DNA from 2 places in the Alteromonas sp. 14N.309.X.WAT.G.H12 genome. Region 1 is predicted to be linked to the other one. Evidence: riboswitches for the same ligand, from Rfam matches in the RefSeq annotation. Region 1 holds a riboswitch; the other holds the start of a gene.

The links. Region 1 has a riboswitch for thiamine pyrophosphate ahead of V5298_RS17895 (TonB-dependent receptor). Riboswitches for the same ligand answer to the same signal wherever they lie in the genome.
Region 2: linked by a shared signal. The riboswitch ahead of thiC (phosphomethylpyrimidine synthase ThiC) and the one ahead of V5298_RS17895 (TonB-dependent receptor) in region 1 are both predicted to bind thiamine pyrophosphate.

The regions. Positions count from the first base shown of each region.
Region 1 is NZ_JBAHZB010000115.1:1,860-9,432, forward strand. Features, by position in the region: gene V5298_RS17875 (GNAT family N-acetyltransferase) at 1-1,907, opposite strand, end outside; gene V5298_RS17880 (acyl-CoA thioesterase) at 1,974-2,384, shown strand; gene V5298_RS17885 (helix-turn-helix domain-containing protein) at 2,417-4,201, opposite strand; cyclic di-GMP riboswitch class I at 4,396-4,479, shown strand; gene V5298_RS17890 (PEP-CTERM sorting domain-containing protein) at 4,525-5,181, shown strand; TPP riboswitch at 5,318-5,420, shown strand; gene V5298_RS17895 (TonB-dependent receptor) at 5,475-7,529, shown strand; gene V5298_RS17900 (hypothetical protein) at 7,541-7,573, shown strand, end outside.
Region 2 is NZ_JBAHZB010000002.1:45,906-53,478, reverse strand. Features, by position in the region: gene thiE (thiamine phosphate synthase) at 1-480, opposite strand, end outside; gene thiC (phosphomethylpyrimidine synthase ThiC) at 484-2,361, opposite strand; TPP riboswitch at 2,473-2,587, opposite strand; gene V5298_RS01665 (FeoA family protein) at 2,797-3,030, shown strand; gene feoB (ferrous iron transporter B) at 3,070-4,884, shown strand; gene V5298_RS01655 (heme biosynthesis HemY N-terminal domain-containing protein) at 4,945-6,117, opposite strand; gene V5298_RS01650 (uroporphyrinogen-III C-methyltransferase) at 6,114-7,295, opposite strand; gene V5298_RS01645 (uroporphyrinogen-III synthase) at 7,299-7,573, opposite strand, start outside.

The sequences.
Region 1 (7,573 bases):
ATTGCCAGATGGCTAACTGAGGCACCCTTGCCCAGTTGTGCCATTACGGCGCATAAGGGGGAATCTGGATAGTGCTGGGCTAACCAAATGGGGGTGCTGTAAAGTTGGGAAAGACTTCTCATGCCATTAGCGCACTGCATTAAGCGGGTGAAATGAATTTGTTCATGGCCAGCAATGTTTGTATTTTTTTGTTGTTCGGGTAATCCCCCATAGAGTTCATGGGCTTTCGGGGTAAAAGGGAGGCCCAATAATGAACTGGTTTTACCCGATGCTTTGTCCTGCTTTTTGCCTTCTTTAAGTACTTTAAACTGATGTTTCATCCAAAAAGCGAGAAGGGGGGGGGTGGTGCCAAAGGAAACGGTGAGGTGATCCGCACCTTCTGCCTGCGCAAGGTTGATGATATGTTCTACTAGCTTGCTTCCTAGCCCGTTATTTTGTTGTTCCGGGCGCACAGCAATACGATTAATGCGTTTGGTGACAAGGGTGGCAAAATCCCCTTTTGTTGACATTAATGCTAAGGATTGGGCTGTGAGGTGGCCTTTTACACGGCGTGCTCCTGATGCGATAGCCTCTTTGACTTCCCTTAATTTTTCGCCGCCTTCATCATCCACAATGGCTGCGGCAACAACCTGGTTTTGCTGTAAAAGGTAAAACAAGCCGTTGTTGGGGGAATCAATGATCCGCAAAATATCGTCTGGGGTAGTTTGATAATGTGCCTCTCGCAATAGATCCATTATTTGAAACAGATGGATTTCATCTATCGTACTGGCGTTCCCATGATGGTATGTCAGGGAGCCTTGGGAACATCCTTGGTCATCTTCAGTCTTTTTAGGTAAAAAGAGTAAGCGTTCTGCAATGGCTTCTAAAGGATCGCCGTCATACCACCTTATCGGCTGGGTCATCGTAATCGTGGGGATGTCATAGCCTTTAATCACCCGATAGCGAAATCCTTGTCCTGAACCTTCATAACCGTCTGTAGTGGAAAGCAACAGTGTAAAAGGTGCGTGATGAATCAGCTTAAGCGTTACTGGGATAGGTAGGGACGCGGCCTCTTCAATAAAAAGTACATCAATGTCATCATTAAAAAGTGCCGGATTGTCAAACGCATACCATGTGAGTAATGGATGGCCGTCTTTGGACTGGGGAGGCCTCACTGAATTCACAGTGGCCATTAGCGTATCAGCGGAATGTTTGGTATAGCTGGTTATGGCTACCTTCAAATTTTTATTTATGAAGTCGGCGGCGACTAAGCCTGCCAACGTTGATTTTCCCCGCCCGCGTTTGGCTAATAAGGCTATCGCCGGTGTTCCAGCTTGATAGTGTTTTATCAGCGTTTCATAGGCATTAAGTTGATCCGGTGTGGAAAAGGGGAGGCTGCTTTTGGGGCGCGGATTGGCAATTTTATGAGAAGGAAGGTAACCGCTTTGGTCAGTGACTATGCCACAGGCCTGCTGACTGACTAACGTACTTACAAAATTGCTGATAAAGGTGCTTTGGGTTAACGCATACCCATAGCTTAAGAAGTAAGGGCTTGTAACTGATGCATGGGTCGGCCAAGTTTCCAGTGAGGGACATAATACAACAAGGGTGCCTCCGGCTTTCACCGTTCCAGCGACAGCGGTAAAAATACTAGGACGAAACCCATCTAGGTAACTGAGAAAAACAATGTCATATTCACGGCCAAGGATCTCTTTGTATCGCGAGAAGTTGTAACTTACCGTTGTGGCTATATTGGTCTGTTCACCTAACCAGCAAGTGCTCAGGTGACTGGGTAAAGCGTCAACAAGGGATACCGCTTTTTCCAGCGCCCAGGCTTTTTCACCGGCAATAAATAGACTTTGTCGATGATAGGCACAATTTTGTCGCTGAAAAAGTGGTATGAGTAACCAATTTATCAATGTTTTCAAACTCATCCTTACTAGAAATTTGATATACTCTCGGTTTTCATTTTACGTTAGTTTACGAGGTTTTTAATGCGCTTTTTGTCTCGCCGTCTTGTTATGCCCAGTGATTTAAATTATGCCAACTCACTCTTTGGTGGTCGAGCCATGGAATGGATCGATGAAGAAGCTGCCATTTTTGTTACCTGCCAGTTAGAAACCAACTGTTTGGTCACAAAACACATTGGTGAAATCACCTTCGAATCTCCCGCTTTACAGGGTGATATCGTTGAATTTGGACTAGAAACCAAATCTGTGGGCATTACATCTATCACCGTATCTTGCCTGGTGCGCAATAAAGCCACAAAGAAAACCATTTGTCTGGCTGATGACATTGTGTTTGTTGCCCTGGATCCTAAAACACGTAAGCCTACACCTCATGGGAAAACCTTAGAAGGGTTAAAAACGCAAACAGAAAAAGAGATTCAGAACTTAAATTTGTAATCAACCTTAGGGTGAAAGTGGGCCGAGAAACCTTACGGGGCTGAGGTTTCCCATTTACTAATGACAACGGCAAGCCCCTTTGTCTGTTCTGCAGTTAATTCAACCTCAGATGCTAGGGTTAAGGGAGAGGCCTTTTTCATCAGTGTGGAAAAGGCAATGTTATGACAGAAGCGTATTTGTTCCGGCAAATTTTGTAGATCGGCGCTTGCCTCTGGGTTGCATAGCTTCCAAAGTTGTTGATTAATCGCGCTGTGAAAGCCCCACCTAAGTAGCATTAAAGACGTGGCTCCGTATAAACAAATACCGTAGTTCTCGTTAATGCGTTCAACAAAATCAGCAAAGGATTCGGATGCTTCCCAATTGGTCAGGGCACCATCGGCAAATAAACATTCATCGTGGAAGATAAGAAATAACGAAAGGGTTCCAAACAATAAAAGCTGCTTGATTTGTTCTCCCTCGTCTTCTGTTAATTTATTAAAACCAAACAGGGCGTTAAATAGCTCGCTACTTAATAACATGCTGTCGGTTAACTGACTTATTTGGGTAAACCGGCATTGGGATGTGAGCAGCTGCTGGGCGGCAAAAATAACCGCAAGATGGCGTATATTCCCCAGACCAAGATTCCGTCCAATGGCTTGCTCAAGGCTTTTAGGTGGCGTACCGTAAATCGCTCGGCTAGCCTTGCTCATAATGTGCGCCTGAAAAATAGGATCCCGTTCAATCAGCGATACCACCTTTGGCAGGGTCATTTCGTCTTCGTCCATGTTGAGCAAACGCTGAATAGAGTTGGGCAGAGGCGGTAAGTTTTCGACCACGCCGAGAAGGTTGCCATTACCTTTTTGAAAACGTAGTCGACTTCCTATTTGCCTTAGTTGACCGGCGCTAATACCCGTATGTTCTTTAAAACTGCGCTCAAAGGAGCGTCTGTCGGCAAACCCCAATTGGTCGGCTGCATCATCGGTTTTGACGCCACTTAGCAGTAAGTGACAGGATTGATCATGTATAAATTCTTTGAGTAATGCGCTAAAAGAAATGGATTCCTGGCGCAACTGACGGCGCAATGCCGATTCTGTCTGTCCAAGTTGGCTGGCAACCCATTCTGTACGGATCCGGGCAGGGCTGGCGGCCTGCTGAAACACCGCTTTTATTTGTTGCTTAAGTGGGACGTCATCTTTTTCCTCTAAGGTACTGCTCAACATTTTTTGTATCGATTGAGAATAGAAAAATGATGGATGGGTAAGCCATTTACTCTCAAAGGTAAGGGTGACCTGCTTTGAACTGGGTTTTATGGTCGCTTTGGTTAGTGACGCCAATAAGGGATCTTCATTATTCAAGGGCAGGCTAATGGACTGAAAATCAAATTTCCTACCGGCGAGGTGCCTAAAAAGAGCGAGCAGAAAATAGCAACGCATATCAGTGAGTATGGCGTGCTTACCAACGTTGAATACAAGGGATGTGGTGTCGTTGTCCCGAGTGATGGTTAGATCGGCAGCTGAACCCAGTAAGTGACGGTATTGTTTTCCCATTACGCACAAGGCGTCATCAATGTGCTTGCTGGCGGTGAGCAGTACCACAAGGTTGCTCATTTTATTAAAATCGAAATAACCAATTAAGGATCGGCTAAGTTGCTGACGATGATTTATCGGGCATAAGGCCTTAATGACGTTGGCTAATGTGTCTTCGGGCAGATTGCCAGACTCTAACGCCGCGACATTGTCGAGTATGGTGATGTCTCTATCATCGTTAATGCTGAGATCGCGGCGAAGACTTAATAAAGCACGTATGATAGCCGACCAGAATAATCCTTGATACTGCACATGTTCTCCTGTTTATCCACGTGAGTTCCATTCGCACTGTACGCATATAAGAAAAATGCGATTACAGGGCGCTATGTGTTCCTTGAATGGACAGATCTGTAGCAAAGAAAGCCCATAAGTGTCCTGTTAACCCAGATGCTCACATCTTATCATTTCCCCTGTAACGACAATCTTGAAAAACGTCACCTTCAAGAGAGCGTAAACGCCAAACCTGTCGTGAGGCAGGGACGGAAAGCCACGGATCTTAGCACCGCCATTAAGACCGCCGGGTTGCAGTGCATGTTGTTGATGATTGAAAGACAAACACTGCTCAAGGAACTCCTATGAAATTTAGCATGAAAGCTGCAACTTTGCTGGCTACATTCTGCGCATTTACCGCGCAAGCCGATATTATTAATACCTATGAGATTGATTTTGAAAATCAATCGCTAACGGCACACCAGCAAAGTGATGGTAATTATTACACTTGGAATAATGCTGGAAGTGTATTAAGTCTGCAAGAAAATGCGTGGTATACGCTGAATCTTGACGATGCCTTTGGTATTCAAAGCCTGGATTTGGACAACGCCAATAGCAGTTACCAATTGTCTTTTGAATTTCGTATGAAAGCTTCCAACGACGATCCTGCCGCCTACTCTGAAATTGCCGGTATTTGGCTGGCGGATTTTTCAGGCGGCGAGCAAAACTATGATGCCTCTCGCACCTTTGCATTAGCCGGTACACAAAATTTTGGTCTTGATGATTTCACTTACACCTCTGAACCTCAGTGGGCATCGTTTTCCATTACTTTAGATGACTACCTATCCGGCCTTATTACCGATATCGTTTTTATTAACGATTGCGATGCGTCAGCAGGTTGTAACGATATGACTGTTCGCTTTCGGAATGCCTCTATTTCAGAAGTTAGTGAACCTACCGCCATGTCACTCATACTTCTTGGAATAGGGTTTATGGGATGGCGCGCTAGACGCCAAAAATAGGGCTTTTTAGCCCACATTGCCCGCCACGTCACACTGCGGGCTTTTTTATCCTCCCTGCGGTAGTCTTCAACTTGACTCAATCATAAGAGTTGGTAGACTGCCGTGCGTTGTTATCAAACAAAGAGACGATAACAACAAATAGGCCAAGGGGTGCCGCGAAAAGCGGCTGAGATCCTAACATGGGAACCCTTTAACCTGATCCGGATAATGCCGGCGTAGGGATGGTAAATCTATAATTTAGCCTCAATACCTTCCGTAAAGCCGGATCTTTTTTACACGTAAAGAGATCCTAAATGAACACACGCATACTCACTCTCGCACTGTTGGCGTCTCCTGCATTTGCAGAAAGCCAAACAGATATTGAACATATCACTGTATCTGGTGATTTTCGCCAAACAACCCTTGCCCAACTGAGTGCTAGCGCATCGGTTATCGACGTTCAGCGTATAGATAGTCGGCAGACCAATCATATCGATGGCATGTTAAATGTTGCCCCGAATGTGAATTTTGCCACCGGCGCCTCAAGAGGACGATTTGTCCAAATCCGTGGTATTGGTGAACGCAGTCAATTTGCCGAACCCATCAATCCCTCGGTGAGCTTCCTGGTTGATGATTTTGATTTCTCTGGGCTGGCTGCCGCCGGCATACTGTTTGATATCCAGCAAGTTGAAATTTACCGGGGACCTCAAGCCACTATTTTCGGCACCGGTGCACTGGCCGGGGCCGTTAAACTTGTCAGCCAGCCTACAGGGGATAACACCGATAGCCACATATCTATGACGGCGGGGAACACATCCTTGTTCCGCGTTGAAGGGGCTCACGGAGGCATGCTCACCGACACCCTCGGCTACCGCGCTGCCGTTGTCCATAATAGCAGCGACGGCTTTATGGAGAATGACTACTTAGAGCGGGATGATACCAATGATATTAATGAAGATGCCTTCCATTTAGCCTTAAACTGGGACGCTTCTGAGGATACGGTGCTGGCGGTTAACTATCGGTGGTATGACATTGATAATGGTTATGATGCCTTTTCGTTGGATAACAACCGCCACACCTTGTCTGATGAGCCCGGTTTTGATCGCCAACTTACCCACGCAGTAAGTGGTCACTTATATCACCAAACGAGCGCTGGGCTTGTGGAAGTGATTTTAACCTACGCCAGTCATAATCTTGAGTACGGTTATGATGAAGATTGGACCTATACGGGCTTTCATCCCTTAGGTTATACCTCTTTTGATGGGTATTATCGCGGGGTGGATCAGCAAACTGCGGAACTAAGATTCACTTCCAGTGATAACCAACGCCTTTTTAATGATTCCACTGATTGGGTGGTGGGCGCGCGATATAGTCACAGTGAACAGGATTTATTGCGGGAATATACCTACAATGATGGCGATTTTATCAGCGAGTTTAAACCTACGACGACGGCAATCTATGGTCAACTGGATACCCATCTTAGCGACAACCTGATACTCACTAGTGGGTTGCGTGTAGAGAATTACGCTTACGATTATCAGGATAACGCCAGTGTCATTTTTGATGATGATGCCACCATGGTGGGCGGCAAATTATCCCTTTCTTATCAGTTCGGGGAGCGCTTCTTATACGCCAGTATTTCTCGGGGTTACAAGGGCGCCGGGATCAATTATGACGAGGACGTCAGTGAGTCTAGTCGCTTTTATGACGCCGAATATAACATCAATTATGAAATTGGCTTTAAAGGCCATGTCTTTACGCCAGATCTCATCGCACGGGCGGCAATTTTTTATATGGATCGGGAAAATACCCAGATTAGCGATTTTGATGTACAAACCCGTGAAGATGGTTCGGCCACCTTTGTGGATATTATTGCCAATGCCGATGTGGGCACGAACAAAGGCGCCGAGTTAGAACTGACGTGGCAGGTGAATGAGGTATGGACACTCAATGGTAGCCTAGGTTACTTAAACGCAACCTTTGAAGGTTATGAAACCGCTGACGGGAGTTGGGTTGAAAAGCAGCAGCAAGCACAAGCGCCGCGCTACACCGCAAACCTCTTTAGCGAATGGTGGATTACTGAACATTTGGTGTGGCAATTTGATATGGATTTTAAAGATGAGTACCGGTTCTCAGATGGTCATGATGTGACATCACCGGCAACCACTTTATTTAATACCGATGTGAGTTGGGTGGCAGGCGATTGGCGTACCTCATTGTGGGTGAAAAATATGTTCGACAAAACCTATTATACCCGAGGCTTTGGCGGATTCAGTAATGATCCAAGAGACGCGTATGCTTTTGATGAACCTTATTACCAACTTGGTGATGGTCGCCAGTTTGGGATAACAACCCGTTTTCAATTTTAAGGAGTCTTATTATGCAAGTGATGGTCGAACTTTCACTGTACCCG
Region 2 (7,573 bases), on a different contig from region 1:
TAAATTATGCGCTGCTTGCCACTGCTGTTTGTCGGTATTTACGGGCAGGCCGGTAAGCCCTTTTAGCTCGTCTAAGTTAGGCGTAAGCAGGGTGATATGTGGCAACAAGGAGCAAATACTGTCGAAGGACAAGGCCCCAAGTACGCCGCCACTGCTGGAGCTTTGGATTGGATCCCACACTACCGGTATAGCGGGGTTGTCCCGTAAGTAACGTGTAACTATTGCCCCTTGTTCATCGTTGGCTAACGCCCCAATTTTTATCGCCTGAGGGCCAGGAGGAGAAAAAGCACAGATCAGTTGTTGCTCAAGCAGGTCACTGGGTACCGCGACCACGCCATTTGTGGTGGTATGAGATTGCGCCGATACCAGGGTACAAACGGTGACTGTGTGTAACTGGCCATCGCAATTGGCCCGAACATCTTGTGCCAGCCCCGCGCCACCGCTACTGTCGATGCCACCAATTAAAAGAACCGTTTTCATTGCTTAGGCTCCGGCTTTGGCGGCATCAACATACAGTTGGTTTCCTTGAGCAGAGAATTTTTCTGCCATTTCCTCCATCCCTTCTGCCTGTGCTTTGGCATTGGCTTGATCCCGCACTTCCTGGGATATCTTCATGGAGCAGAATTTGGGCCCGCACATGGAACAAAAATGGGCCACCTTGTTAGCGGCTTGGGGCAGGGTTTCGTCATGATAGCTGCGGGCGGTGTAGGGATCTAACGCCAGGTTAAACTGATCTTCCCATCTAAATTCAAACCGGGCTTTAGACATGGCGTTATCACGAATTTGTGCGCCCGGGTGTCCTTTGGCTAAATCAGCGGCGTGGGCAGCAATTTTATAGGTAATTAACCCTTGTTTTACGTCTTCTTTGTCGGGCAGGCCAAGGTGCTCTTTGGGGGTTACATAACAGAGCATGGCACAGCCGTACCAGCCAATCATGGCCGCGCCAATACCTGAGGTGAAATGATCATAACCTGGGGCAATATCGGTGGTGAGTGGGCCAAGGGTATAAAAGGGCGCGCCGTGGCAATGGTGAAGCTGCTCTTCCATATTTTCTTTAATCAGGTGCATCGGCACATGGCCCGGGCCTTCAATCATTACCTGTACATCGTATTGCCAGGCAATTTGGGTCAGTTCGCCTAAGGTGCGTAATTCGGCAAACTGAGCCTCGTCATTGGCATCTGCAATGGAGCCCGGGCGCAAGCCGTCGCCCAGCGACAAACTTACATCATAGGCGGCGCAAATTAAGCAAATTTCATGGAAGTGTTCATACAAGAAGCTTTCTTTGTGATGATACAAACACCATTTGGCCATGATTGCGCCGCCACGGGAGACAATGCCCGTTACTCTGTTTGCTGTCATAGGAACAAAGGGCAAGCGTACACCAGCATGAATGGTAAAGTAATCCACCCCTTGTTCGGCTTGTTCTATCAGTGTGTCGCGAAATATGGCCCAGTCGAGATCTTCGGCAACGCCGTTGACTTTTTCTAACGCCTGATAAATGGGCACGGTGCCAATGGGAACCGGGCTATTTCGTAACAGCCACTCACGGGTTTCGTGAATGTTGCGACCGGTGGATAAATCCATCACGGTGTCAGCGCCCCAGCGTGTTGCCCACACCAGCTTTTCCACTTCTTCTTCAATGGACGAGGTCACCGCCGAATTACCAATGTTCGCATTTACCTTTACCAGAAAATTGCGCCCGATGATCATGGGCTCGGCTTCAGGGTGGTTAATATTGGCTGGAATAATGGCACGTCCTGCGGCCACTTCTTCGCGCACAAACTCTGGGGTGATGACTTCAGGAATGCGGGCACCAAAATCTTCACCGGGATGTTGCTGCTGCAAAAGCTCGTCTTGTATGGCTGCTCGGCCCATGTTTTCCCGAATGGCAATAAACTCCATTTCCGGGGTAACAATGCCGTTGCGGGCATAATGCAGTTGGGTAACGTTGTGGCCGACTTTGGCTTTACGGGTAATTGGTTTCGCCTGAAAACGAATGGATTCGGTGGTGATATCGGCATCCCGTACCTGCGTGAAGCTGGATTCGGACTTGGCGATGGAGCGGGTGTCTGCTCTTTCTTCGATCCAGGCATTTCGAATTGCAGGGATCCCTTTTGTCACGTCTACCTGAACATCGGGATCACCAAATACACCGGCAGCATCGTACACGGGAATCGGCGGGTTGGTTTCAAATTGACCGTCGCTTAGTGGGGTGGGCGATTGATCAATGAGGCGCATGGGAACTTGCACCGTTTCATCTGCGTTGGTTTCGTAATGACGGCGGGAGTTAGGGAAAGCCTGGCCTTTTAATGAGGCGATAAATTGTTGCGCTTGTTCGCGCTTTTGACGTCGTGTTGACATAGCATTAATTCCTTTGTGTTCAAAGAGTAAATGCTTGTCAGGAGTGTATACAAGGGACAACACATGAGGCGAAAACCCAAAACAGATGTGGAAGACGATTTGGGTGTAAAGCTGTGTTGCGTTCTTGTTCCCTTCGCAGGTATTAGCCTGATCAGGTTCTACGGATCCCGTTCTAACGGTCTCAGCTTGCTTCCAACTGGAAGACGAAGCACTCCGACAAGTTCTGTGTTTACTATAAGCGTAGTTGACCGGTCATGACAAGCCTTGTTTGTAGACAAAAAATAGGTTGTTAGTCTGAATCTTCGGCAACTTAGTCGGTGAGTGTCTGGTGTAGGTGGTCAGGTTTTGATAACCTGAATGAAAATTATTGCTATTTCATGGCGTATGGCGTAAAACTTCTGCGCCCAACCCTTCGGCGCAGTAAAGAGAAAAATTATGACACTTTGGGAATTGCCAGCTCAGCAACGGGCTACCGTTGCATCCCTGACTCCTGATCTTCACGAAAAAGTTACAGCTAGATTGGCTGAAATGGGGTTAGAAACCGCGCAGGAAGTTTTCTGCTTGCGCAAAGGACCTTGGGGCGGTCCAATTATCATTCAACTCGGCGGCAGCGTATTTGCTGTGGAAAAAGAGTTGGCGCAACACATTCATGTGCATGCTCGTCACTAAGTAAGCCTTGCTTTAGCAGTAACAGGAAAGTCTTCTTATATGCAACGTATTCTAATGGTGGGGAAACCCAACACAGGCAAAACCTTATTATTTAATCAGCTCACAGGGATGCGCCAAAAAGTCGCTAATTACCCCGGTGTGACGGTAGAAGTTAAACACGGTCGCTGCGAGGATTATAACCTTGTGGATTTACCCGGTACCTACACGTTAAATGGGTTAAGCCGAGACGAAGAAATCGCTATAAAGGAAATTACCTCCGCCATTGCCGATGACAACACCGCCTTGGTGGTTTGTTTGTTGGATGCCACGCGTTTAGAACGCAGTTTGGTGCTGGGACTGCAAGTTCAGCAGTTGGCCAAAGAGCACAACAAGGCCATGATCTTTGCTTTAAACTTTATCGATGAATTACGGCGTATCGGTGAGGATATCGACACCGAGGCCTTGTCGAATGCACTGGGTAGCCAGGTTTTGGCATTGTCTGCCCGTTCGCTTGATGGTTTGCATGAGTTTAAACAAGCCATGTTGTCTGTGGCGGCATCGCCCGAATCCAGCGTACCTACGCGTACGTTAAAGCCACACCAAAAAGCCTCGGCGCGCAGTCGTGAATTGGCATCTTCCTATGGCATTCACACCGACATTGTGCTGACCAACCAGAATAAAATGGATCGCTTCATGCTAAACAGTGTGATGGGGTCGATTATCTTTCTTGCCATGATGTTTGTGCTGTTTCAAAGCGTATTTACCTTGGCCACACCCTTAATGGACGGCGTGGAAAATGGTATTGGCGAACTTGCCGTCATGGTCACATCCCTGTTTCCAGACGGGATCCTCTCTGATTTTCTAAACGACGCTATTTTCGGTGGGTTCGGTTCGTTTCTGGTATTTGTGCCGCAAATCATGGTGCTGACTTTTGTTATTGGTTTGCTGGAAGACAGTGGCTATTTGGCGCGGGCGGCGTTGGTGTGCCATAGGCCGTTAAGTTTCTTTGGATTATCTGGCCGTAGCTTTATTCCCTATTTATCGGGGCATGCCTGTGCAATTCCGGCCATTATGGCCGCGCGTACCATTGAGTCTCCGCGCAAACGCTTAATTACCATGATGACCATACCTTTGATGTCATGTTCTGCCCGTTTGCCTGTTTATGCCTTGCTGGTGGCGGTGTTAATTCCCCGGGATGGCACCTTCTTAGGTATTTTCGATTTACAGGGTGCTGCCTTTTTTGGCTTGTTCTTTTTCGGCATTGTGATGGCGCTGGTGGTGAGTCAGTTACTTACCCGCTTTTTGCCACCGGATTTAGAAGAATCAGACATGCCGTTTATTCTGGAGTTACCTAGCTACCGCTTACCCCATTGGAAGCCGTTGTTTAACCGAGTTCTCAACAGTGGTATTCAGTTTATACGTCGCGCTGCACCGGTTATCTTTATGGTGTCTATGGGTATTTGGGTTCTCGGTTATTTCCCGCTAGGCAGTACATTACAAGATAGTTGGTTGGGGCAAATTGGTCACTGGATTGAACCTGTCTTTGCGCCAATGGGGCTAGACTGGCGTTATGGCGTGGCTATTTTAATGTCATTTTTGGCCCGTGAAGTGTTTGTTGGCGCATTGGGCACCTTATTTGGCATGGGGGATGCTGAAGACAACGTGGCTGGGTTGGCCGAACGTATTCAGGCCGACGGTCTAACGGTGGCATCAGGCTTAGGATTAGTCTTGTTTTACGTGGTGGCTTTGCAATGTGTGGCGACAGTCGCCATGCTGAAAGGGGAAACCGGTAGCAAGAAAATCGCCTGGGGCTTGTATGTTGGCTACGGTGTTTTAGCGTATAGCATTGCCGTATTGGTAAACCTCATTGGCTGATCGAGTTTGCATTGTTCTAAAAAAAGCCCGCTATAAAGCGGGCTTTTTTCTGCATTAAGTTTAATGCTCCAGGGCTGCACCCCGTTTATACAGCGACAATGCCTGTGCATCGTTGTGTCTGCGTTCGCTGATTTGAGCAAGGATCATGAGATCTTTAGGATTCTCGTTGAGCTTCACCGATTTAAGCAGGACTTTTTCAGCCAGAATATCGTCACCGGCGTTATAGGCTAATCGCCCTAAAATAGAGTACAGCTGGGCGTTGGTGTCATCATGCTTTATCCATTGCTCTAAGGCCGCAATGGCTTTGTCTGGGTTGGGCATGCTAAGCTCTGCCATCATGGGTAACAGCACAGGGTGAGGCCCTTTTTTCTGCCATTCCGTTAACCGTAGCTCGGCTTCTTTGTGCATGCCTTGTTCTAGCAGTTGTTGCACGTAAGCTGCCCGATACGCATCATCATTGCGTAATTTACGGGGTAAATCCTGCCAATGCTGTTGCAGGGCGTTCGCCCCTTGCTTGCTGGCGATTTCGGCAAACTTGCCTTTGGCCACGGCTTGCGCCCAGGTGATGTAATCGTCTTTTAACGGTTTACGCCACTGGGGCAGACTTTCTTGTAATGCCTGCCATTGACCTAACTCGCCCATGGCTTGGGCTTTTACGCGAATGACCTGAGGATGACGGGAGGCTTTTTCATCAAGTTGGTCAAGGCGTTCTAAGGCAGCTTGTTGCTGGCCTTGCTGAATATCCAGTCGCGCCAGGGTTAAGGTTGCAGCCACCTTGGCGTTGTCAAAATCGGCCGCTTTGTCTAATAGCCAACGTACCCGATCGTGTTCACCTAAGGTTTGGGCTACTTGCGCTGCCGCTAGGAAGTTTACGCCGTCAAAGTCGCCATCGGTGGTGTCTTGGAAGGCTTTTTTCGCACTTTCAAAATCACCTTCAGCCATGGCTTGTAAGCCCCGATAGAATTTACGTTGCCGCTTACGACGGCTACGGCCACCAAACCACGCATGGGAGCCTTTAAACAGCCCGAGGGTGCGGCCAATCAGGCGCCATACAATCCAAAGTACCACTAAGGAAACAAACAAGGTGATGCCTAAACTGACCACCGACATTTCTATGTGCAGCGTGCCCATGGAAATTAAAACATAACCCTTATCGCCGACGACCTGCGGGGCGATGAGCATGGCTGCCAGAATAACCAGAATTAAAATAATGGCATAAATCAGTCGCTTCATAGTGCCTCCGTACCGTTACCGTAAGCACCGTTTATACGTTTTTCCATTAGCCGTTGAAGGGGCGCGGTGGTGGTAAGGGATTCAGGCAGGTTTTCTTCAATGTTGGCGTCTAAAAGCACGGTAAGTGTGGATAACGCTCCTTGCACGCTGGGCGACTGGGTATCGAATTTACTGTTTAACAAGGCTACGGCGTTTTGTACCGATGTGGTATACAGGTCGCTTTGGGCCGCAATAGCTGCCGACTGGGCTTGCATGATTTGCAATTTAAACTGCTCTTTGTACAGCCACTGTTGTTCGGCAGACATCATGGGGGCGACGGGGGTATCGTCCCGACGAACGGAAATGAAATCGTCCACAATGTCGTGCCACACTTTCGCCAGATTCGTTTGCCAATCATCAATAGACTCGGACACTTCTTCGCTATCTGCCGTATCTTTAGGACGGGTAAAAGTGTGTAGCGGCAGCTCGTCTGCTTTTGATAACAAGCTAGATAAAGACAGCGCCAGCTGCGCTCTGTCTACTGTATTGACCTGACGTAACGACTGAATGTCTTCGGCAATGTAGCCACGAATTGGAATCACTGAGGGATCAGAGAGTTCCTGTAAGCGCTCATCGGCATTACGCAGCAGTAAGATGGCGGTGTTAATGTCTTTTTCCAGCCACACTTTGCGCCCAGCCATACGTACCAGATAGTCGGCTTCGGCTAACAGCCAGTCGGACGGACGACGGCCTTCCATATCGCTTAACTGAGAGACCAGTTGCTCGGTTTGCAACTGCATGGATTCTGTTTTATCCGTAAGAGTGCTTACGGCTTGGGCCAGTTCGTTTTTGCTGTCTTCCAAGGCCACCAATTGCTGTTGCAAGGTCATGTTTTCGTTGTTGAGAGATTCCAGCGCGTCCTGCTGTAATGTTTGTTGCTCAAGAAGTACCTGGCTGTTGTTGTCTTTTTTCCACACATACCAGTAAGCGGCTGCGCCTAGAGCCAGTACCAGCAGCAGGGTAATAATCAGCACTACCCACAAAGCGGCGTGTGATTTGGCTTTGGGTGGTTTCTCCGCCTTAGTCTTTTGGGCTTTGGGTTTCACCTCTGCTGACGTTGATGACGACGCCGGCCCGCGCGTGTCCTCTTCCGGCAATACTAACTGATATTCCGGTTTGTTCTTATCTTTGTCAGCCATGTTTTACTCCCAATTGTCCTTTATCCACGCACTGAGTGCGCTATCACTGGCGTCGTTGCAAACAGCTACCCTTTGCACGCCGGATGCCTTTAAATTGTCTGCGATGCGTTCGCTTACCGTTAACCACGGGCGTTGGCATAGACTGTGGCTGTCGTAAAGCCTAAACAGTTGCTCGGCCATTTCGCCGCTGGTGGCTACTATGCCTTTAATTGCAGACCACTGCCAATTATCAGTTTGTATAGGTCGCGTATTTCTTTGTCGGTAGTAGAATAGATATT